3 regions of the Cellulomonas sp. NPDC058312 genome follow, and region 2 is predicted to be linked to each of the others. Evidence: predicted binding sites of a transcription regulator. Region 2 holds the regulator's gene; each other region holds the start of a gene.

Region 1 (7,955 bases), on a different contig from region 2:
AGGTCGCCGTCGTGTCGAGCAGCCGCAACGCCGTCCCGGTGCTCGCGGCGGCCGGCCTGACCGACCGGTTCCCCGTGGTGGTCGACGGCCTCGTCGCCGCCGCGCGCGGGCTGCGGGGCAAGCCCGACCCCGCGACGTACCTCGACGCCGCCGCGCAGCTGGGCGTGCCCCGCGAGCGCGCGGTCGTCGTGGAGGACGCCGAGTCCGGCGTCGCCTCCGGCCGTGCCGGGGACTTCGGGCTCGTCGTCGGCGTGGACCGCGGTGCGGGCGCCGAAGTGCTGATGGAGCAGGGGGCCGACCTGGTGGTGGAGGACCTCGCCGAGCTCCTCGCCGCCCCCGACGACGCGGAGACCACCCTGCCGTGAACGCGACCTCCCTGTTCACCCCCGACCCCCTCGACCGGCACCGCTGGGGCCGCGACCCGTGGGCCCTGCGCGAGACGCAGCACGACGCGTCCGACCTGGGTCGCACGGAGACGCTGTTCGCCGTCGGCAACGGCTACCTCGGCATGCGCGGCAACGTCGAGGAGGGTCGCGACAGCCACAGTCACGGGACCTTCATCAACGGGTTCCACGAGACCTGGCCGATCCGGCACGCCGAGGAGGCGTACGGCTTCGCCCGCGTCGGGCAGACCATCGTCAACGTCCCGGACGCGAAGATCCTGCGGCTGTACGTCGACGACGAGCCGCTGCTGCTCACCGTCGCCGACCTGCACGAGTACGAGCGCAGCCTCGACTTCCGCGACGGCGTGCTCAAGCGCGACCTGGTGTGGCAGACCCCGTCCGGCAAGAAGGTCCGGGTCCGGTCGCGCCGCATGGTGTCGTTCGCGGAGCGGCACCTGGCGGTCATGACCTACGAGGTCACGATGCTCGACGCCGACGCGCCGGTCGTGGTCAGCAGCCAGATCCTCAACCGCCAGGACGGCCAGGACGAGTACCACGTGCGCTCGGCCGCGATGGGCGAGGGCTTCGACCCCCGCAAGTCGGAGACGCTGACCGACCGCGTGCTGGAGCCCCGCAGCCACTGGGGCGCCGACGGCCGGTACGTGCTGTCGTACCGGGCCGCGGACTCGGGCATGACGCTGTCCGTCGCCGCGGACCACGCGATCGAGACCGAGAACTCCTACGAGGAGCTCTCGGCCGTCGAGCCGGACCTCGCCAAGCACGTGTACCGGGTGGACGCCAAGCGCGGCCGGCCGGTGCTCATCACCAAGGTCGTCACCTACCACTCGTCGCGGGGCGTGCCGGCGCGCGAGCTCGCGGACCGCTGCCGCCGGACCCTGGACCGGGTGCAGGCGACGGGCGTCGAGCAGCAGCTCACCGAGCAGCGCGCGTGGCTCGACGACTTCTGGGCCCGCAGCGACGTCGAGGTGCACGGCCAGCCCGAGCTGCAGCAGGCCGTCCGGTGGAACCTGTTCCAGATCGCGCAGGCCACGGCCCGCGCCGAGGGCAACGGCATCGCCGCGAAGGGCCTGACCGGTTCCGGGTACAGCGGGCACTACTTCTGGGACACCGAGATCTACGTCCTGCCGTTCCTGACCTACACGTCGCCGCGGGTCGCCCGGAACGCCCTGCGGTTCCGGTACACGATGCTCGACCACGCCCGCGCGCGGGCCGCCGAGCTCAACCAGCACGGCGCCCTGTTCCCGTGGCGGACCATCAACGGCGAGGAGGCCTCGGCCTACTACGCCGCCGGCACCGCGCAGTACCACATCGACGCGGACATCGCCCACGCCGTGCGGCAGTACGTGGCGGCGACCGGGGACGACGGGTTCCTCGCCCGCGAGGCCGTCGACATCCTGGTGGAGACGGCGCGCATGTGGGCGGACCTGGGGTTCTGGCGCGGTACGAACGGCGACTCGTCGTTCCACATCCACGGCGTCACCGGGCCCGACGAGTACACGACCGTCGTGAACGACAACCTGTTCACCAACGTCATGGCCCGCGCGAACCTGCGCGGCGCCGTCGAGGCCGTCGACCGCCTCGCCCGCGAGCGCCCCGCCGACCACGCCGCGCTGCTGGCCCGGCTGCACCTCACGCAGACCGAGCTCGACGAGTGGGCGCACGCCGCCGAGCGGATGCACATCCCGTTCGACGAGCGGCTCGGCATCCACCCGCAGGACGCGCAGTTCCTCGAGAAGGAGCTGTGGGACCTGGCGAACACCGACCCGAGCAAGCGCCCGCTGCTGCTCTACTACCACCCGCTGGTGATCTACCGGTTCCAGGTGCTCAAGCAGGCCGACGTGGTGCTCGCGCTGTTCCTGCAGGGCGACCAGTTCACGCCGGAGGAGAAGCTCGCGGACTTCGACTACTACGACCCGCTGACCACCGGGGACTCCACCCTGTCGGCCGTCGTGCAGTCGATCGTCGCGTCCGAGGTCGGGTACCAGGAGCTCGCGCTGCGGTACTTCACGTCCGCGCTGTACGTGGACCTGGCGGACCTGCACCACAACACCGCGGACGGCGTGCACGTCGCGTCGGCGGGCGGCGTGTGGAGCGCGCTGGCCTGCGGGTTCGGCGGCATGCGCGACCACGAGGGCGTCGTGTCCCTCGACCCGCGGCTGCCGGAGGTCTGGGACGGGCTGACGTTCCGCCTCACCCTGCGGGGCACCCGCGTCCGGGTGGACGTGCGGCACACCGAGCTGCGGCTCACGGTCGAGGAGGGCGACTCCGCCCGGCTGGTCGTGCGCGGCGAGCCGGTGACGGTCACCGCCGGCGAGCCCGTCGTCGTGGCCCTCGCGCCCGCACCGCGACTGATCGGCACCCCGACGGTCCGGGACATCGAGGGCACCCGGCGCGCCGACGGCACGCTGATGACCGCGACCGTGCCGGACCACCCCACGGTGCTGACGCCCCCGCCGGGCGCGCACGACTGACCCCACCGGACCGACCCGTTCGGACTGCACGACCGAGGCCCGCCACCCCGTCCGGGGTCGGCGGGCCTCGTCGCGCGGGACCTCAGGTGACCTGGACCAGGTACCGCAGCGAGATCGTGCCGGGCAGGTCGGCCGGGGGCGCGTCGGGGTCGTCCGGGCGCTCGCCCGCGGTGCCGGGACTCGCGTCGGGCACGGCTCCGGCGGCCCGGACCGCGCGCCGGTGCCGGGTGGGCGCCGGCCGGTCGGCGACGAACGCGGCGAGCGCGGGCTCGACCCCCCGGCGCAGCAGCGCCACGTTGCTGTCCGGCCGCAGGTCGACCGCCAGGATCCCGTCCTCACCGAGGCCCCAGACCAGCAGGGTGCGGTCGGCGGTCTCGAGGAGCAGCCGCGCCCGGCCGTCGGGCGCGACGCCGTCCGCGCGACGCAGCATCTGCGCGAGCCCGGGCAGCAGGTCGGCGACCGGGGCGGGAAGCCGCGCGCCTGCCGTCGCGTGCCCGTCCGCCGGGACCCAGGCGACGCGCGCGTCCAGCGGCAGCACGCCGTCCAGCGCGCGGAGCAGGCCGTCGACGCCGGACACGGCCCGGGTCACAGCTCGACGTCGGCCGCCGCGGCGCGCAGCCGGTGCCGGGCGAGCGCGAGGTTGCCCCGCTCCCGGTCGAGCACGAGGTAGGAGAACAGCCCGGCGAAGCGGGGGTCGCGGCTCATCACGACGAGGTGCAGCTGGCCGGACAGGGTGATGAGGATGTCGTCCACGAGCTGCTCACCCCCGAGCTGGTCGATCGCGCGCATCTGGGCCCGGACGACCTCGGTCGCGACCGCGGCGGCGAGCTCGATGTCGAACGGCACGGCATTCACGGTGGTGAGCGTCATGCCGCTGGTGTGGTCGACGACGGCGAAGGCGACGGCGCCGTCCAGGGACATGAGGCTCTGCGCGGACTCCTGCAGGCTGGGCACGGGTTCCTCCTGGTCACGGGCGGGGACCCGAGCACCCTAGCGGCATTCCGGGACATTCCCGCAATGCGCCGGATGACCATGTTCACCAATGCCGCAAAAGCCACGGACGTGCCATTTCATCTCACAAGCGGACGATCCGGCGCGCCGGCCGTCGGGCGTCGGGCGACCGGTCGCGCGACCCCGCGGGCCCGACCGCACCCCGGGACCTACGTCCGCAGGACTCCGGTCCCAGACTTTGTGAAAAGTTTCTCGATACGGTCTTCTCGTGAGGTCGACGGAGCCCTCCACCCCACCCCATCGGAACCCTCGGGAGAGCCCCCGTGAGCACCACGAGCACCGACACCGGCACAGCCGCCGCCATCGACCAGCTGGTCGCCGGCGCCACCAAGGCGCTGGCGGAGTACGCGCACTTCACCCAGGAGGACGTCGACCGCCTGGTCAAGAAGGCCGCCGTCGCCGCCCTGGACCAGCACGGCCACCTGGCCGAGCTCGCCGTCGAGGAGACCGGTCGCGGTGTCTTCGAGGACAAGGCCGTCAAGAACATCTTCGCCTGCGAGCACGTCACCAACTCGATGGCCGCCCTCAAGACGGTCGGCGTCATCAGCCGCGACGAGATCAACGGCATCACCGAGATCGCCGAGCCCGTCGGCGTCATCTGCGCGATGACCCCGGTGACCAACCCGACGTCCACCGCGATCTTCAAGTCGCTCATCGCGCTGAAGACCCGCAACCCGATCATCTTCGCGTTCCACCCGAACGCGCAGCAGTCGTCCGTCGCCGCCGCCCGCGTCGTGCGCGACGCCGCGGTCGCCGCCGGCGCCCCCGAGCACTGCATCCAGTGGGTCGAGACCCCGTCGATGGAGGCCACCGGCCTCCTCATGAACCACCCCGGCGTCTCCACCATCCTCGCGACCGGCGGCAACGCGATGGTCCGCGCGGCCTACTCCTGCGGCAAGCCCGCCCTCGGCGTCGGCGCCGGCAACGTCCCCGCCTACATCGAGAAGTCGGCCAAGCTCAAGCGCGCGGTCAACGACGTGGTGCTGTCCAAGTCGTTCGACAACGGCATGATCTGCGCCTCCGAGCAGGCCGTCATCATCGACGACGTCATCTACGACACCGCGCTCGACGAGTTCGCGGTCCTGCACGCGTACCGCGCGTCCAAGAAGGAGAAGGCGCTCCTCGAGAAGTTCATCTTCGGCGTCGAGGCCAAGGGCAAGAACTGCGCCGACGCCAAGCTGAACCCCACCGTCGTCGGCAAGTCGCCGCAGTGGATCGCCGAGCAGGCCGGCTTCACCGTCCCCGCCGACACCTCGATCATCCTGGCCGAGGTCTCCGGCGTCGGCCCCGCCGAGCCGCTCACCCGCGAGAAGCTCTGCCCGGTCCTCGCGGTGCTGCGCGCCACGTCCACCGAGCACGGCATCCAGCTCGCCGAGCAGATGGTGGAGTTCGACGGCCTCGGCCACTCCGCCGCCATCCACACCCAGGACGACGCGCTCACCGAGGAGTACGGCAACCGCGTCAAGGCCATCCGCGTCATCGCGAACGCCCCGTCCTCGCTCGGCGGCATCGGCGACATCTACAACGCCTTCATCCCGTCCCTCACCCTCGGCTGCGGCTCCTACGGCCACAACTCGGTGTCGAACAACGTGTCGGCGATCAACCTCGTCAACATCAAGCGCGTGGGCCGGAGGAACAACAACTTGCAGTGGTTCAAGGTCCCGGCCAAGACGTACTTCGAGCCGAACGCCATCCGCTACCTGTCCGACATGGCCGACGTCGAGCGCGTCACCATCGTCACCGACGCCACGATGACCACGCTGGGCTTCGTCGACAAGATCATCGACGTGCTCGGCCGGCGCACCAACAAGGTCGCGCTGCAGATCATCGACCAGGTCGAGCCCGAGCCCTCCGTGAAGACCGTCCAGGCCGGTGCCGCGCAGATGCGCCACTTCCGTCCCGACACGATCATCGCGCTCGGCGGCGGCTCGCCGATGGACGCCGCCAAGGTCATGTGGCTGCTGTACGAGCACCCCGAGATCGTGTTCTCGGACCTCAAGCAGAAGTTCTTCGACGTCCGCAAGCGCGCCTTCAAGTTCCCGACGCTGGGCGAGCTCGCCAAGCTCGTCTGCATCCCGACCACCTCGGGCACCGGCGCCGAGGTCACGCCGTTCGCGGTCATCTCCGACCCCGACGCCGGCAAGAAGTACCCGCTGGCCGACTACGCCCTGACGCCGACCGTCGCGATCATCGACCCGGTGCTCACCGCGAAGATGCCCCGCTCGCTCGCCGCCGACTCGGGCTTCGACGCCCTGACCCACGCCACCGAGGCGTTCGTCGCGGTCTACGCGAACGACTTCACCGACGGCATGGCGCTCCAGGCGATCCGCCTGATCTTCGACAACCTGGCGCAGTCGGTGAACGGCGACCCGGCCGACCCGGCCACCAAGGACGCCCGCGAGAAGATGCACAACGCGGGCACCATCGCCGGCATGGCGTTCGGGAACGCGTTCCTGGGCATCGTGCACGCGATGGCGCACGTCATCGGCTCGACGTTCCACCTGGTCCACGGCCGGACGAACGCCACGCTGCTGCCGCACGTCATCCGGTACAACGGCAAGATCCCGACCAAGCTCACCAGCTGGCCGAAGTACGAGCACTACGTCGCGCCGGAGCGGTTCCAGCAGATCGCCCAGATGCTGGGCCTGCCGGCCGAGACCCCGGAGCAGGGCGTCGAGTCCTACGCCCTGGCCATCGAGGCGCTGCGCGCGAAGGTCGGCATCCCGTCGTCCTTCCAGGCGCAGGGCGTCGACGAGCAGGACTTCCTGTCCCGGCTCGACGAGGTCGCGATGGGCGCGTACGAGGACCAGTGCGCTCCCGCGAACCCCCGCATGCCGATGCGTGCGGACATGAAGGACATCATGACTGCGGCCTACTACGGCACCTCCGTCACCGAGGTCCGGGGCCGCCGCGAGCAGCAGGGCGCGGTCGCCGCGCCCGCCGGGGCGGGGGCCCCGGCCGAGGACGGCGCCACCAGCGCCTCCTGACCCCCTGAGGGTCGCTGCTCGCCGAGCGCCCCGCCCGCGGACCACCGCGGGCGGGGCGCTCTTCTGCGTGCTCCCAGGTGCACCTGCCACACTGACCGTCCCCGACGAGGAGGCCTGGAGATGACCACCCGCCGCACCGCCCTGCCGACCCGCACCCCGCACGCCCGGACGTCGCCGTCCCGCCGCGCCCGCGCCGCCCTGGCCGTCCCCGCGCTGCTCGCCGCCACGGCCCTCCTCGGCGCGTGTGCCGAGGTCCAGGAGGCGACGTCCCAGGCGCAGTCCGCCGTCGACTCGGCCCGCGACGCCGCCGACCGGCTGGGCGAGCTCGCCGACTCCGCCCGCGCGAGCGTCGAGAGCGCCCGCGCCACCGTCGACGACGTCTCCGCCCGCCTCGGCGAGCTGGACGCCACCGCCCGCACGGCGACCCAGGGTGCCCTCGACCAGGCGAGCACCGCGATGACCGACGCCACCGCGGCCCTCGAGCAGGCCCGCACCGAGGGCGGCGCCGCCACCCAGGAGCAGCTCGACGCCGCCCGCAGCTCGCTCGACACCGCGCGCGCGGCCCTCGACCAGGCGTCCGGGCAGGTCGACGCGACCACCGCCGAGGGGCTCGACCGCCTCGCGCAGCAGGTCCAGGAGCTGTCCGACCAGGTGCAGCAGGCCGAGCAGGGCTGACCGGGGCCGCGCACAGACCACGCAGGCGAGTCCGGCGCGGGCGAGTCGGGCGCGGGCGCCCCGCGCAGACGTCACCCGCAGGAGCGACCCCGGCAGGGTTCAAGCCGCGCGACGTGCTGCCGATCACACAAGCATGACCACGCAGCACCCGCGCACCCGCACCCGGCACCACGTGCCGTGGTGGATCGCGTGCGCGTGGGGCTCGCTGGCCCTCCTGGTCCTCGGCGGCCTCGCCGCGGCCTCCGGCGCCCTCTGACCTGCCCCCCACCGCGCGCGCCCCGCGCCCGCGCCGCACCCCACCGCGCGCCCCACCCCCGCGCGCGTCCCACACCCCCACGAGTGGTCACGACACGCGGGCCCGGGGATCCGCGCTCCCGCGTGTCGTGACCTCTCGTGGGACGGGAGGG
Region 2 (7,955 bases):
CACCACTGTACGGCCAGATCCGGGACCTTCGTCCCCCGTGGATCCAGTGGCCGGCCGCGCCCGCAGCCAGACGCGCCGACGCGGCACGAACAGCGACGCGGCCAGCCCGGCGAACGCCAGCAGCGCGAAGGTCAGCACCCACGCCAGCGACGGGTCGTGCCGCAGGTCGAGGGCCACGAACCGGGGCAGGGCGTCGAAGGTCAGCGTGCCGAGCCCGTCGGGGAGGTCGACCGTCTCGCCGGGCCGGACGTACAGCGTGACGGGTCGGCCGTCGGCGTCGAGCTGCTGCTCCAGGCCGCTCTCGTCGAGCTGGTAGACGTTCTGCGGGACCCCGTCGTCGAGGCCCAGGTCACCGGTCCAGACCGCGAGCGCGAGCAGCGGGTCGGTGGGCTGCGGGTACGTCGAGCGCCAGATGCCCTCGCCGACCTGCTCGGCCGTCGGGAGCAGCACCCCCTGGAGCCCGATCTGCGGGCCGCTGGTGACGTCGGGCACCTTGATGACGCCCTGCGAGGTGTAGACGGTGTCCTGCGGGAGGAACGGCACGGCACCGGCGAACGTGACCTCGCCCGCGGCGTCGCGGACGGTCACCTGCGGGGCGTACCCGTTGCCCTGGAGGTAGATCTTCGCGCCGCCCGCGTCGAGGGGGTGGTTGACGCGGATGGTGTCCGCGACGCCCTCCTCCCCCGGCTCGGTGACGGTGACGTGCGCGGTGAAGTCGCGGGACTGCAGCGTCTGCGGGTCGAACCGGGACTCGAACGAGTCGAGGCGCAGGGAGAACGGCTCGAGCGAGGACGGCCGGAACCCGGCGCCGGACTCGAAGGTGTCGTAGTCGCTCTGGGTGTTCGCGAACGCGCGGTCCGCCACGACGATCGCCTGCCCGCGGTAGTGCAGCAGCTGGCCGGTGGCGACGGAGACGAGCAGGCCGACGAGCGCGAGGTGGAACACCAGGTTGCCGGTCTCGCGGAGGTAGCCCCGCTCGGCGGCGACGGACCACACGCCGGCGCCCTCGTCGCGCACGTCGACCCGGAACCGGCGTGCCCACCGGGGCCCGCCGAGCGCGACGGCGGCACGCTCGGCGACCTCCTGCGGCGTCCCGTCGGACGTGAACGACGCCTGCGCGGGGAACCGGTCGAACCGGCGCGGGGTGCGCGGCGGTCGCCCGCCGAGCGCCTTCAGGTGCGTGCGGCTGCGCGGCAGGATGCAGCCGACCAGCGAGACGAACAGCAGCAGGTAGATCGCCGAGAACCAGATCGACGAGTAGACGTCGAAGAACCCGAGGCGGTCCAGCAGCGGGCCGAGGTCGGGGTGGTCGACGAGGTAGGTCGCGACCTCCTCGGGCTGCTGGGACTGCTGCGGGAAGATCGTGCCGGGCACCGCCGCGACGGCGAGCAGCATGAGCAGCAGCAGCGCCACCCGCATGGACGTCAGCTGCCGCCAGGCCCACCGCAGCCAGCCGACGACGCCGAGCGCGGGCAGCTGCGGGGCGTCGCCGCCGGGGGCCGGCTGGTCGGCGCCGGTGCTGAACGCGTCCTCCAGGCCCTCCGGGGTGTAGCGCCCGGTGGGGGCCGTCGAGGTCGTGTCGTCGCGTGTCATGTCACACCGCCGGGATGAAGGGGGTCGACCCGGTGAGCAGCCCCTGGAGCCACGCGGACCAGGTGGACCACAGGCCGGTGACCAGGGCGAGGCCGAGCAGGAGCAGCAGCGTGCCGCCGGTGCGCATCACGGCGAGCCGGTGCCGGCCCAGCCAGTCGAGCGCGCGGCGGCTGCGCTGCAGGCCGAGCGCGACGAGCACGAACGGCAGCCCGAGGCCGGCGCAGAACGCCAGGGCGAGCACCGCGCCGCGGCCGGCGGACCCGCCGTCGAGCGAGAGCAGCAGGATCGCCGCGAGGGTCGGTCCGATGCAGGGCGTCCAGCCGATGCCGAACGTCACGCCGAGCACCGGGGCGCCCCACAGCCCGGCGCGCGGGGTCAGGACGTTCCGGCGGTCCTGCTGGAAGAACGGCAGCAGCCCGAGGAACGCCAGGCCCATGACGATCACGCCGACGCCGAGCACCCGGGACACCGGGTCCTGCCAGCGCAGCAGGAACGACCCGAGCGACCCGGCGAGCGAGCCGTAGGCGAGGAACACCGCGGTGAACCCGGCGACGAACAGCAGGACGCCGAGCACCAGGCGGCCGCGGGACGGGGCGGGGGTCTCCGATGTGGGTGACGCGCCCAGCACGCCGGGCTGCGCCGGCAGGTGCGCGGCGAGGTCGAGGGCAGGCCCGTCGGCGGCCCCGGCGGCCACCCTGACCCGCGAGCGCCCGGGCGCGGACGCCGCGGACATCCCGCCGAGGTACCCGACGTACCCGGGGACGAGCGGCAGCACGCACGGGGACGCGAACGACACCAGCCCGGCGAGCACCGCGACCGGGACGGCCGCGAGCAGCGACCCGGAGGACGCGGCCTGCGCGAACGAGTCGCCGACGTCGGCGATCACGAGCCGGCGCCGGGCTCGGCGAGCACCTCGTCGACGAGCGCCCGGAGCGTGGACCCCTCGGCGAGCCCGACGATGCGCGCGGCGACCTTGCCCTCGCGGTCGAGGACGACGGTCGTGGGCGTCGCCTGGATCGGCACGATGCCCTGGAGCGCGGCGACCGCGCCCTTGTCCCGGTCGTCGATGCTCGGGTAGGGCACGTCGAAGGTGCGCTGGAACGACTCGGCGGCCCCGGCGTCGTCGACGCCGTTGATGCCGAGCAGCCGGACGCCCTGGTCGGCGTACTCGGTCGCGATGTCCACCAGGTCGGGTGCCTCGGCCCGGCAGGGCGGGCACTCCGCGTACCAGGTGTTGAGGACGACGACGTCGCCGCGCCAGTCCGCGAGGTCGACCGCCGCGCCGGCGAAGTCGGTCCCGGCGATCTCGACCGGGCCCTTGCGGTCCTCCGCGGCCCACTGCGTGAAGGAGCCGTCGCCGGAGACGTAGCCCTGGCCGGCGACGTCGGCGTCGTCGGACGTCCCGCCCCCGGAGCAGGCGGCGAGGGTCAGCGCGGTGCCCGCGGCGACCAGCGCCGCGACGGCCCGACGGCGACGGCTCGCGGTCATGCGCCCGCCACGGCGGAGGCGCCGGGCAGCAGGTCCGCGGCGGGCTCGGTGTAGGAGATCCGGACCAGGCGGTCGTCCTCGTAGACCAGCGAGGTCAGCGAGGCGAGCGAGCACTGCCGGCGGCGCGGGTCGTGCCACAGCCGGCGGTCCTCGAGCGCGAGCCGGGTGACCCAGATCGGCAGCTGGTGCAGCACGAGCACGGCCTCGTGGCCGCGCGCGGCGTCGCGGGCGCGGTCGACCACGGACAGGACGCGGCCGACCTGCTGCCGGTAGGGCTCGCCCCAGGACGGCCGGAACGGGTTCACCAGCAGCGGCCAGTGCCGGGGGTGCCGCAGGGAGCCGTCGCCGACCCCGAACGTGAGGCCCTGGAACTTGTTCTCGGCCTCGAGCAGGCCCTCGTCGGTGGTGACGGGCAGGTCGAACGCCGCGGCGATCGGGGCCATCGTCTCCTGCGCGCGCTGCAGCGGGGACGCGAACAGCGCGGTGACGTCGCGGCGCGGTCCGTCGAGGTCCCCGGCGAGGTGCGCGGCGACGCGGTCGGCCATCTGCACCCCCCGCTCGGAGAGGTGGTATCCGGGCAGCCGGCCGTAGAGCACGCCCGAGGGGTTGTGCACCTCGCCGTGCCGCATCAGGTGGACAGTGGTGGCGACCATGGGGTCAGTCTCGCAAACCCTGCTGGGTGCTCGGACCCCTACCGCTCCTCGGCGGCGGCGACGGCCTGCGCGCAGCCGGCCTGGAGCGCGGCGCCGACGACGCCCATCGCGTCCCCGAGGGCCTGCAGCTGCGCGGGCGTGAGCACGTCGACCAGGTGCGCGCGGACCGACTCGACGTGCGCGGGGGCCGCGTCGACGAGGCGCCGCCAGCCGGCCTCGGTCATGGTGCAGTTCACACCGCGGGCGTCCTCGAGGCAGGGGGCGCGCTCGACCAGACCGGCGTTCTCCATCCGGCGGACGGTGTGGGTGAGGCGGCTGCGGGAGTGGGCGAGCTCACCGGCGAGCTCGGACATCCGCAGGGTGCGGCCGGGCGCCTCGGACAGCCGGACCAGGACCTCGTACTCCCCGAGCGACAGGCCGGAGTCCTGCTCCAGCTCGTGCCCGAGGATGTCGAGCAGCCGCGCGGCGCCGTCCCGCCAGGCCCGCCACGCGCGCTGCTCGTCGGCGGTCAGCCAGCGGACGTCGTCGTGCGCCCGCGGCTCGCGGGTCGGGCCGGGGGTGCTGGTCGTGGCGGTCATCGACGTGTCCTTCCTGGGGGCGCGCTGTGACGTGGGTCGCTGATCGTCCCACAGCCCTTGCGTCGCTCCCCACACTGTAGTAGAAATCTCAACTAACCGCAGTTGACGCTTCAACCTTCGCAGGAGGCACCGCATGTCGACCACCACGCTCCCCACCGCCCTCACCGCCGGCACCTGGACGATCGACCCCTCGCACACCGAGGCGTCCTTCACCGTCCGCCACGCGGGCATCTCCAAGGTCCGCGGCACCGTCGCGGTGACCTCCGGCACCATCACCGTCGCCGAGGACCTCACGCTCTCCGGCGTCACCGCCGCGCTGGACCCGTCGACCATCAACACCGGCGACGCGGGCCGCGACGGCCACCTGAAGTCGGCCGACTTCTTCGACCTGGAGAAGTTCGGCGAGTGGACCTTCGCCTCGACCGCGGTCCGCGCGGACGGCGAGGACTACGTCGTCACCGGCGACCTGACCATCAACGGCGTGACCAAGTCCGTCGACCTGGCCACCGAGTTCGGGGGCGCGGCCACCGACCCGTTCGGCAACCAGCGCGCCGGCTTCTCCTCCTCCGTGACGATCTCCCGCAAGGAGTTCGGCATCACCTGGAACGCGGCCCTCGAGGCCGGCGGCGTCCTGGTGAGCGACAAGGTCGTCATCAACCTCGAGGTCTCGGCCATCAAGGCCGCCTGACCTCGACGCCCCTGACGGGGCACCCGGGCCGAAGGGTCCGATCGCGCACCCCCTGCCGCGATCGGGCCCTTCTTCCGTCCCGGGACCGCGCGGCCCGGGCCGCGCGACGTCAGGCCGGGTCGGCCGGGGCCGCGTCCTCGGGCCGGGTCGACCGCTGACGGGCGTGGAAGCCGAGGATCTGCAGCTCCGAGCCGAGGTCGACCTCGCGGACGTCGACGCCGTCCGGCACCCGCACGGTGCGCGGCGCGAAGTTGAGGATGCCCGTGACGCCCGCCGCCACCAGGCGGTCGGTCGTGGCCTGCGCGACGGACGCCGGGGTCGCGACCACGGCGATGCTCGCGTCCGCCGCGGCGATCACGTCCTCCAGCCCGTCGACGTGCTGCACCCGGTGCCCGCCGACGGTCGTGCCGACGACGTCGGGGTCCGCGTCGAACAGGCCCACCAGCACGAACCCGCGGTCCGCGAACCCCGAGTACGTCGCCAGGGCGTGCCCCAGGTTGCCGATCCCGACGATGACGACGTTGCGCTCCTGCGTCATCCCCAGCGCCTGGGCGATCTGCTTGCGCAGGTGGTCGACCTCGTAGCCGACACCGCGCCGGCCGCCGGCCCCCAGGTACGACAGGTCCTTGCGCAGCTGCGCGGGCGACGCGCCCACCAGCTCGGCGAGCTGCTCCGAGGACGTGGTGCTCGCGCCCTCGGACGCGAGACCGCCGAGGGAGCGCAGGTATCCCGGGAGGCGGGCGACGGTGGTCGGCGGCAGGGCACGCACCTGCACAGACTAGGCGGTCGGGGGCCCCGCGAGGGCGTCCGCCAGGCGGTACGCGTCGATCTCCCAGTACCCGACGCGTGCACCGTCCACCTCGACGACCGGCAGCAGCTCCCCGTACGCCGCCGCGAGCGGTCGCCCGTCGGCCGCGGTGCCGCCCGCGTCGACGTCGACCTCCCGCCACGTCTCGCCCCGGGACGCGGTCACGCGCGCCACCACCTCGCGGGCGGCGTCGCACAGGTGGCAGCCCGCGCGGACGTACAGCACGGTGCGCGGGGCGGGGCCGGGGGTGACATCGGAGGTCGGCACGGCACGAGCCTAGGCATCTGACTACAGTGGCGGCGTGCCCGAGCCGATCGCACCCACCCCCGGGGACCCCGCGCAGCCGGGCAAGGTGGCCGCGTTCTTCGACGTCGACAACACGATCATCCGCGGCGCGAGCTCGTTCCACCTCGCCGTCGGCCTGTACCGCCGGGGCTTCTTCCGCCGCGCCGACCTGGTGCGGTTCGCGGTGCACCAGATCCGCTACCTGACGTTCGGCGAGAACCGCCAGCAGATCGACGAGGTCCGGTCCCGCGCGCTCGAGATCATGCACGGCCGGTCCGTCGCCGAGCTCGTCGCCATCGCGGAGGACGTCTACGACGAGGTGCTGTCGCTGCGGATCTTCCCCGGCACGCAGCGGCTGCTGGACCAGCACATCCGCGCGGGCCACGAGGTCTGGCTGGTGACCGCCACGCCCGTGGAGATCGCCGAGATCATCGCCCGCCGGCTCGGCACCACCGGCGGGCTGGGCACCATCGCCGAGCACACGGACGGGTTCTACACCGGCCGCCTCGTCGGGGACCTGCTGCACGGCGAGGCCAAGGCCGCCGCGGTGCGCACCCTCGCCGAGAAGGAGGGCCTCGACCTGTCGCGGTCGTTCGCGTACGGCGACTCCCTGAACGACGTGCCGATCCTGTCCGAGGTCGGGTTCCCGTGCGCGATCAACCCCGAGGGCCGGCTGCGCAAGCACGCCGCCGAGGTCGGCTGGCCGGTCCGCGAGTTCCGCGGCCGCCGCAACGCGACCCGCCGCGGGGTGGACGCCGCCACCGTCGCGGGGTCCGCGTGGGTGGTCGGCCTCGCGATCCGGGCCGTGCGGCGCCGGATCCGGTCGCGCTGGGGCGGGGTGTGAGCACGGGCGCACCGGGGCAGGGCGTGAGCCCGGTCGCGGTCCGCCGGCCCGGTGCCGCCGACGTCCCCGCGCTGGCCGCCCTCGCCGCCGTGACGTTCCCGCTGGCCTGCCCGCCGTCGTCCACCCCCGCGGACCACGCGGCGTTCGTGGCCGCGCACCTGACGCCCGACCGGTTCGCCGCCTACCTGGCCGACGGCGACCGGGACCTGCTCGTCGCGGACGACGCCGGCGAGCTGGTCGGCTACACGATGCTGGTCGCGGGCGAGCCGTCCGCCGCCGACGTCGCCGCCGCGGTCCCGCTGCGCCCGACCGTCGAGCTGAGCAAGTGCTACGTCCTGCCCGGCCGGCACGGCGGCGGCGTCGCGGACGCCCTGATGGCCGCGAGCCTCGACGCCGCCCGATCGCGGGGCGCCGCCGGCGTCTGGCTGGGCGTCAACGGCGAGAACACCCGCGCGCAGCGCTTCTACCTGAGGTCGGGCTTCACGCCGGTCGGCACCCGCACCTTCCAGGTCGGCACCCAGCAGCACCACGACCAGGTCCTGCACCACCCCCTCTGACCACCCCCAGCACCCCTCTCCCCCCTCCCCCCGCACCCCCGCCTCCCCTCGTCGAGATGACATCTCTCGCCTGCGGTCCGGGGTGCCGGCACAGGCGGGCGCTGCCATCTCGGCGGAGGGGGTGCGGGGGTGCGGGGGTGCGGGGGTGCGGGGGTGCGGGGGTGCGGGGGTGCGGGGTCAGTCCGTGGTGAGGACCGGCCAGCCGTCCTCGTCCCACGCGAGCTCGCGGAGGGCCAGGGTGGGGGTGCCGCCGGTGGCGCCGTCGTAGTAGTGGAACGCCAGCACCCCGCGGGAGACGCTCTGGCCGCCGGGACCGATGACGTCGCCGTCGGTCGACAGCAGCACGTCGCCGCCGTCGACCAGCAGGTCCGTGCCGTCGCGGGTGAGGTACGGGCCGGTGACGTCCCGGGAGCGGCCGACGGCGATCGTGTAGGTCGAGTCGACGCCCTGGCAGCACGCGT
Region 3 (7,955 bases), on a different contig from region 2:
GCTGGGCCTCGGGCTCGCCAAGGAGCACTCGGCCGTCGACTGGTCCACCCGCCCCCTGCCCGAGCAGTGGCTCCGGTACGCGGCGCTCGACGTCGAGGTGCTGGTCGAGCTCCGCGAGGTGCTCGCCGAGCGGCTGGCCCTGGCCGGCAAGGCGCAGTGGGCCGCCGAGGAGTTCGAGGCCGTGCGGCTCGCCCCGCCGCCCGCCCCGCGCGTCGAGGCGTGGCGCCGCGTCTCCGGCGTGCACGCGATCCGGGACCCGCGTCGCCTCGCCGTCGTGCGCGCGCTCTGGGAGGCCCGCGACGAGAACGCCCGCCAGCGGGACGTCTCCCCCGGCCGCGTCCTGCCCGACGCCGCGATCGTCGCGGCCGCCCAGGCGCTCCCCCGGTCGGTGCCGCAGCTCGTCGCGCTCCCCGCCTTCTCCGGCAAGGGCACCCGTCGGCGCGCCGCCCTCTGGCAGCGCGCGATCGACACGGGGCTCGCCGTGCCCGACGACCAGCTCCCGAGCAGCCGCGGGCCGCGCAGCGACGGACCCCCGCCGCCGCGGGCCTGGGCCGACCGCGACCCGGCCGCCGCGGACCGGCTCGCCGCCGCTCGCGACGTCGTCGCCGAGCTGTCCGAGACGCACACCGTGCCCGCCGAGAACCTGCTGCAGCCGGACCTGCTGCGCCGGGTCTGCTGGAGCCCGCCCGTGCCCGCCGACGCCGAGCACCTCGCCGAGCGCCTCGCCGCCGGCGGCGCACGGCCCTGGCAGGTCGGGCTGCTCGCCGGCCGGCTGGCGGAGGCGTTCGCCTCGCAGGGCGCGCGGGCCTGACGCGCGTGCGCAGGTCAGCGCGGCGGACGCACGGCGCCGACCGCCGCGACACGGGGGTGTCCTCCGGCTAGTGTCACCGGAGTTCCGTCGGACACCGTCGTCCCGCAGGAGAGCCCATGCCGCACGCGCCCGAGCAGTCGTCGTCCACCGCCCCGCAGCAGCCCGCCGCCCCGCCCGCGGTCCCCGCGCCGCCCGCCGGCACCGCCCCGCCCGCCGGCACCGCACCGCGCGCGCACCTGCCGGGCGAGGCCGACGACCACGTCCTGCGCGTCCGGGCCGAGGACGTCACCCTGCCCGACGGCGGTGGGGTCCTCGCGGTGCTGACCCTCACGGCCACGGACGAGCGCCGGCCCACCACGCTCGGCCCGCGCGGTCTGGCCGTGCTGCGCGACGCCCTGCTCGCCGTGCGCGACCGCGCGGCGGCGGGCGAGGTCGCCGCGGTCGCCGTCACCGGCCGTCCGGGCTGCTTCGTCGCCGGGGCCGACCTGTCCGTGGCGCGCGAGCTGCGCGACCTGCCGGGGACCCGCGCGCTCGCCGAGGCCGGGCACGCCACGCTGCGGCTGCTCGGCGAGATGCCCGTGCCGACGTTCGCCTGGATCACCGGTCACGCCCTCGGCGGCGGGCTCGAGCTCGCCCTGCACTGCGACCACCGGGTCGTCGCCGCCGGAGTCCGGTCGCTCGGGCTGCCCGAGGCCTCGCTCGGCATCGTGCCCGGCTGGGGCGGGTGCTGGCTGCTGCCCCGCCTGGTCGGCCTGCCCGCGGCCGTCGAGCTCGCCGTCACCCGGCCGCTCGCGAGCAACCGCCTCACCACCGCCGAGCAGGCCGCGGAGATCGGGCTGGTGGACGCCGTGCTGCCCGCCGAGGGCCTCGCGGACGCCGCCCTCACCTGGACCGCGCGGACCCTGCGCGCGGGGGCCGCGACCGCTCGCCGCACCGCGCTCGTCCCCCCGCTGCCCGACGGCGAGCCGGACCCCGTGACCCGCGCCGCCGGCGTCCTGGACGCCCGGCTGCACGGGGCCGCGCCCGCGTACGCGCACGTGCTCGACCTGCTCGCCCGCGCGGGGACCCGCGAGCGGGAGGCCGGGTTCCGCGCCGAGGACGACGTCCTGTCGACGCTGCTGCTGTCCGACCAGGCCCGAGCGGCCCTGTACGCCGCCGGGCTCACCGGCCGCGGGCCGCGCCGCGCCGGCGCCTCCGACACCGCGGACGACACCGACCCGCGCCCCGTGCGCAGCGTCGGCATCGTCGGCGCCGGGCTGATGGCGGCCCAGCTCGCCGTCCTGCTCGGCTCGCGGCTCGGCGTCCCCGTGCACATGCGGGAGGTCGACGACGAGCGCGCCGCCGCCGGGCGGGACCGGGTGCGCGGGCTCGTCGAGCAGGCCGCCGCGCGCGGCCGGATGGCACCCGACGACGCCCACCGGCTCCTCGACCGCGTCCAGGTCGGGACCGACCTCGCCGCCCTCGCCGGCGCCGATCTGGTGATCGAGGCCGTGACCGAGGTGCTCGACGTCAAGCGTGCCGTCCTCGGCGAGCTCGAGACGCTCGTGCGGGCGGACTGCGTCCTGGCGACGAACACCTCCGCCCTGTCGATCACCGCCATGTCCGACGGCCTCGCGCACCCGGAGCGGGTCGTCGGCCTGCACTTCTTCAACCCCGTCGCGCAGATGCCGCTCGTCGAGGTGGTCGCCACCGCGTCGTCCGACGCCGTGGCCCTGGCGACCGCCGTCGACGTCGCCCGGCGCGCCGGGAAGACGGTCGTGCGCACCACCGACCGGCCCGGGTTCGTCGTCAACCGCGTCCTGCTGCGGATGCTCGCCGACGTGCTCGGCGCCGTGGAGGACGGCACCCCCGTCGAGGTCGCCGACGCGGCGCTGCGGCCGCTCGGGCTGCCGATGAGCCCGTTCGCGCTGCTGCAGCTCGTCGGCCTGCCCGTCGCCCGGCACGTGCTCGTCACCCTGCACGACGAGCTCGGCCCGCGGTACCCGCGCTCCCCCGGGCTCGACCGCCTCGTCGCCGACGGCCGCACCGTCGCCCGGACCGGCTCGTCGGGGCTCGGCGAGGTCGACCCGACGATCCAGGACGCGTTCGGTGAGCCCACCGGCAGCCGCGACCGGGCCGCCGTGCTGGACCGGGTCTCGCGCGGCCTCGCCGAGGAGATCGGGCTGCTGCTCGCGGAGGGCGTCGTGCCGTCCGCCGAGCAGGTCGACCTGGCGATGCTGCTCGGCGCGGGCTGGCCGGCCCACCTCGGCGGGATCTGCCCCTACCTGGACCGGTCGGGGTGGTCCGAGCGCGTGCTCGGCCGGCGGCTGCTGCCGCCCGGCGTGGCCGACGTCGGCGGGGTCGCGGCGTGAGGCGGACGGCTCAGTAGACCGTCAGGCCCCGCTCGCGGAACTGGTCGCGGACCCGGGCGACGAGCTCCGGGCTCGGCGGCTGCGTCTCGTCGAGCTCGTAGGGCATCCCGAGGGAGTCCCACTTGTCCCGGCCCATCTGGTGGAACGGCAGCACCTCGACGCGGGTGACGGTCGACAGCGTCGCGACGTAGTCGGCCACCGCGTCCACGTTCTCGGGGGCGTCCGTCAGCCCCGGGACCAGGACGAACCGGATCCAGATCTCGGTGCCGCTCGCGGCGACCCGGCGACCGAAGTCGAGCGTCGGCTGCAGCTCCCGGCCGGTGGTCTTCTTGTACGTCTCGGGGATCCCGGACTTCACGTCCAGGAGCACCAGGTCCAGGTCGTCGAGCATCGCGTCGGTGCAGTGCGCCCCGAGGTAGCCGGACGTGTCGATCGCGGTGTGCACGCCCAGCTCCTTCGCGCCCCGCAGCACGCGGGCGACGAAGGCCGGCTGCATCAGCGGCTCGCCGCCGGAGATCGTCAGACCGCCGCCGGTGACCTCGAAGACCCCCCGGTACCGGGCGATCCGGCGCAGCAGCTCCTCGGCGAGCACCGGCTCCCCGCGACGCATCTCCATCGTGTCGGGGTTGTGGCAGTACAAGCACCGCAGCGGGCAGCCGGCGAGGAACGTCGTCAGGCGCGTCCCCGGGCCGTCGACCGCGGTCACGAGCTCCCAGGAGTGCAGCGAGCCGAGCTCGCCGGCGCGCATCTGCGCGAACTTCTCGCTCCGGTCGGCGTCGCTGACCTCGAGCCCCGCCGTGCCGGCCGAGGAGCGGTGGTGCGAGCCGCCGACCAGCGGGACGCCGAGCTCGATCACCGGGGCGCCGCCGGCGCCGACGACGGTCTGGCTGCTGGTCATCTCGTGCTCCTCCGGGCTGCGGTTCGGTGCCGGTCGTGCGGGTGGCAGGCGCCCGCCGGGGACTGCTCTCCCCGGCGGGCGCCGCGCGGTGGGGTCAGAGCCCGCCGTGGAACGTCCGGGAGAGCACGTCGAGCTGCTGCTCGCGCGTCAGGCGGACGAAGTTCACGGCGTAGCCGGAGACCCGGATGGTGAGCTGCGGGTAGTTCTCGGGGTGCTCCATGGCGTCCTCGAGGGTGTCCCGGTTGAGGACGTTGACGTTCAGGTGGTACCCGGAGGACACGTTGTACGCGTCCATCAGGCCCACGAGGTTCGTCACCTGCTCGTCCTTGGTGCGGCCGAGGCCCGAGGGCACGACCGTGGAGGTCAGCGAGATGCCGTCCATCGCCTCCGAGTACGGCAGCTTCGCCACCGACATCGCCGAGGCGAGCATGCCGTGCGAGTCGCGCCCGTTCATGGGGTTGGCGCCCGGGGCGAACGGCTCGCCGGCGCGGCGGCCGTCGGGGGTGTTGCCCGTGGCCTTGCCGTAGACGACGTTCGACGTGATGGTCAGCACCGACTGGGTGTGCAGCGCGTCGCGGTACGTCTTGTGCCGGCGGATCTTCTCCATGAACGCCTTGACGATGCCCACGGCGATGTCGTCGGCGCGGTCGTCGTCGTTGCCGTAGGCCGGGAAGTCGCCCTCGACGACGTAGTCCGTCACGAGGCCGTCCTCGTCGCGCACCGGGCGGACCGTGGCGTACTTGATGGCCGACAGCGAGTCCGCCACGACCGACAGGCCGGCGATGCCGCAGGCCATCGTGCGCAGGATGGTGCGGTCGTGCAGCGCCATCTCGAGCCGCTCGTACGCGTACTTGTCGTGCATGTAGTGCACGCAGTTCAGCGCGTCGACGTAGGTCTCGGCCAGCCAGTCGAGCAGCTTGTCGTACTTCGCCGCCACGTCCTCGTAGTCCAGGACGTCGCCCTCGACGGGGGCGCTGACCGGTGCGACCTGCTTGCCGGTGATCTCGTCGCGGCCGCCGTTGATCGAGTACAGCAGCGCCTTGGCGATGTTGACCCGCGCACCGAAGAACTGCATCTGCTTGCCGACCCGCATCGGGGACACGCAGCAGGCGATCGCCGCGTCGTCGCCCCACGAGTTGCGGATCAGGTCGTCGGACTCGTACTGGATCGCCGAGGTGTCGATCGAGACCTGGGCGCAGTACTTCTTGAAGCCCTCCGGCAGGCGGTTGCTCCACAGCACCGTGAGGTTCGGCTCCGGGGCCGGGCCGATGTTGTAGAGCGTCTGCAGGAACCGGAACGACGACTTGGTGACCAGCGGCCGCCCGTCCTCGCCGATGCCGCCGATGGACTCGGTCACCCACGTCGGGTCGCCCGAGAACAGGTTGTCGTACTCGGGGGTGCGCAGGAACCGGACGATGCGCAGCTTGATGACGAAGTCGTCGATCAGCTCCTGCGCGAACTCCTCGGTGATCGCGCCGGAGGCGAGGTCACGCTGCAGGAAGACGTCGAGGAAGGTCGAGGTGCGGCCCAGCGACATCGCCGCGCCGTTCTGCTCCTTCACCGCGCCCAGGTAGGCGAAGTACAGCCACTGCACGGCCTCGCGGGCCGTCGTCGCCGGCTTCGAGATGTCGTAGCCGTACGTCGCGGCCATCCGCTTGAGCTCGTTGAGCGCGCGGATCTGCTCCGCGTTCTCCTCGCGGTCGCGGATGATGTCCTCGACCGACGGCTCCATGTCGAGCTCGTGCCGCTCGAGGCGCTTGGCCTCGATCAGCGCGTCCACGCCGTAGAGGGCCACGCGGCGGTAGTCGCCGATGATCCGGCCGCGGCCGTACGCGTCGGGCAGGCCCGTGATGAGGTGCGAGGAGCGCGCGGCGCGCACGTTCGGGGGGTACACGTCGAAGACGCCGTCGTTGTGCGTCTTGCGGTACAGGCTGAAGATCTTGGCGACCTCGGGGTCGACGTCGTAGCCGTAGGTCTCGAGGCTCTTCTCGACCATGCGCCACCCGCCGTTGGGGATCATGGCGCGCTTGAGCGGGGCGTCGGTCTGCAGGCCGACGATCAGCTCGTTCGGCTCGTCGATGTAGCCCGCGGGGTGGGAGACGATCGTCGACGGGGTGTGGTTGTCGATGTCGTAGACGCCCTTGGCCCGCTCGGCCGGGAACATCGCGCTGAGCTTGGCCCAGACACCGGTCGTGCGCTCCGTCGGGCCGGCGAGGAACGCCGAGTCGCCGGTGTAGGGCGTGTAGTTGCGCTGGATGAAGTCGCGGACGTCGATCCCGTCGCACCAGGGACCGGTGACGAACCCGGCCCAGGCGTCGGCGGCTGCGTCGGTGCCGGTCTGGGGTACTGCTGTGGTGGACATCTGATGCTCCCTCGCTGAGTGCGTCGTACTAGTGACGCTATTCACGAGGTCATGGGATGTCTTGGGACCTACGGCCCGGCTGCGGCCCGACCAGCCGGAACGCCACGTGACGCCGCTCACGCCCTGCGCACGGCAGGCGTCAGGCCGGCGCGCCCAGGGCGGCGAGCACGTCCGCCGCGACGTCCGGCGCGGTCAGGCGCAGCGACGTCAGCAGCTCGTCGCGGCTCGCGTGCTCGAGGAACGCCCGCGGCACCCCGAACGTCTGCACCGGCACGGCGATCCCGGCGTCGCGCACCCGCTGCGCCACCGCCGAGCCGATCCCGCCCTCGCGCACCCCGTCCTCCAGGGTCACCGCGTGATCGTGCTCGCCGACCAGCTTGACCAGGGCCGCCGGGACCGGCAGCACCCAGCGCGGGTCGACGACCGTCACGCCGAGCCCGTGCGCAGCCAGCAGGTCGCCCAGCGCCAGCGCCGTGCCCGCCATCGACCCCACCCCGCACACGAGCACTGACCGCGACCGCGCGTCCGCGCCGGGGTGCCGCGCGAGGACGTCCACGCCGTCCACCTCGTCCACCCCGGGCAGCGGGTCCACGAGCGCCCCCTTGGGGTACCGCACGACCGTCGGCGCGTCGTCGACGTCCACCGCCGCCCGCAGCGCCGAGCGCAGCGTCTCCTCGTCCCGCGGCGCCGCGAGCCGCAGCCCGGGGACCACCCCCAGGAGCGCCAGGTCCCACATCCCGTTGTGGCTCGCGCCGTCGTCGCCGGTCAACCCCGCCCGGTCCAGCACGAACGTCACGCCCGCACGGTGCAGCGCGACGTCCATGAGCACCTGGTCGAACGCGCGGTTCAGGAACGTCGCGTACACCGCGACCACGGGGTGCAGCCCCGCGAACGCCATGCCCGCCGCGGTGGTCACCGCGTGCTGCTCGGCGATGCCCACGTCGAACGTCCGGTCGGGGAACTCCGCCGCGAACGGCGCCAGACCCACGGGGTTCAGCATCGCGGCGGTCAGCGCCACCACGTCGGGCCGGCGGCGGCCGATCCGGACGATCTCGTCGGCGAACACCCCCGTCCAGCCGAACCGCGACGGCGCGACCGGCAGACCCGTCTCCGGGTGGATCTGCCCCACCGCGTGGAACCTGTCGGCGACGTCCTGCTCCGCCGGGGTGTACCCGCGGCCCTTCTCGGTGATGACGTGCACGATCACCGGACCGCCGAACGCCTTCGCCCGTTGCAGCGCGAACTCCACCGCGCGCGTGTCGTGCCCGTCGACCGGACCGACGTACTTCAGCCCGAGGTCCTCGAACATGCCCTGCGGGGCGACGACGTCCTTGATGCCCTTCTTGAGGCCGTGCAGCGCGTCGTACGCCACCCGCCCGGGCGGCCCCGACCGGCGCAGCGTCCGCTTGCCCCAGGTCAGCACCGTCTCGTAGCCGCGCGTCGTGCGCAGGGCGTCGAGGTGCAGCGCGAGCCCGCCGATCGTCGGCGCGTAGGACCGGCCGTTGTCGTTCACCACGACGACGAGGCGCCGGT

The links. The regulator Rex, encoded in region 2, represses fermentation and respiration genes when NADH is low (regulators of the CRP and FNR family bind a similar motif). The targets are predictions, from matches to a motif close to CTTGTGAANNNNTTCACAAG.
Region 1: the regulator Rex is predicted to act here: its motif matches at 4,064-4,083, upstream of adhE (bifunctional acetaldehyde-CoA/alcohol dehydrogenase).
Region 3: the regulator Rex is predicted to act here: its motif matches at 6,451-6,470, upstream of pflB (formate C-acetyltransferase).

The regions. Positions count from the first base shown of each region.
Region 1 is NZ_JBHVZE010000003.1:79,667-87,621, forward strand. Features, by position in the region: gene ACFVXN_RS09320 (HAD family hydrolase) at 1-365, shown strand, start outside; gene ACFVXN_RS09325 (glycoside hydrolase family 65 protein) at 362-2,875, shown strand; gene ACFVXN_RS09330 (hypothetical protein) at 2,958-3,464, opposite strand; gene ACFVXN_RS09335 (hypothetical protein) at 3,461-3,829, opposite strand; gene adhE (bifunctional acetaldehyde-CoA/alcohol dehydrogenase) at 4,150-6,873, shown strand; gene ACFVXN_RS09345 (hypothetical protein) at 6,994-7,548, shown strand; gene ACFVXN_RS09350 (molybdopterin oxidoreductase) at 7,682-7,804, shown strand.
Region 2 is NZ_JBHVZE010000004.1:263,593-271,547, forward strand. Features, by position in the region: gene ACFVXN_RS13780 (cytochrome c biogenesis protein ResB) at 1-1,593, opposite strand, end outside; gene ACFVXN_RS13785 (cytochrome c biogenesis CcdA family protein) at 1,595-2,476, opposite strand; gene ACFVXN_RS13790 (TlpA family protein disulfide reductase) at 2,476-3,081, opposite strand; gene ACFVXN_RS13795 (histidine phosphatase family protein) at 3,078-3,734, opposite strand; gene ACFVXN_RS13800 (MarR family winged helix-turn-helix transcriptional regulator) at 3,773-4,312, opposite strand; gene ACFVXN_RS13805 (YceI family protein) at 4,446-5,000, shown strand; gene ACFVXN_RS13810 (redox-sensing transcriptional repressor Rex) at 5,110-5,769, opposite strand; gene ACFVXN_RS13815 (glutaredoxin family protein) at 5,779-6,075, opposite strand; gene ACFVXN_RS13820 (HAD family hydrolase) at 6,110-6,937, shown strand; gene ACFVXN_RS13825 (GNAT family N-acetyltransferase) at 6,934-7,494, shown strand; gene ACFVXN_RS13830 (arabinan endo-1,5-alpha-L-arabinosidase) at 7,672-7,955, opposite strand, start outside.
Region 3 is NZ_JBHVZE010000002.1:649,823-657,777, forward strand. Features, by position in the region: gene ACFVXN_RS07500 (HRDC domain-containing protein) at 1-811, shown strand, start outside; gene ACFVXN_RS07505 (3-hydroxyacyl-CoA dehydrogenase NAD-binding domain-containing protein) at 928-3,162, shown strand; gene pflA (pyruvate formate-lyase-activating protein) at 3,173-4,060, opposite strand; gene pflB (formate C-acetyltransferase) at 4,155-6,422, opposite strand; gene dxs (1-deoxy-D-xylulose-5-phosphate synthase) at 6,562-7,955, opposite strand, start outside.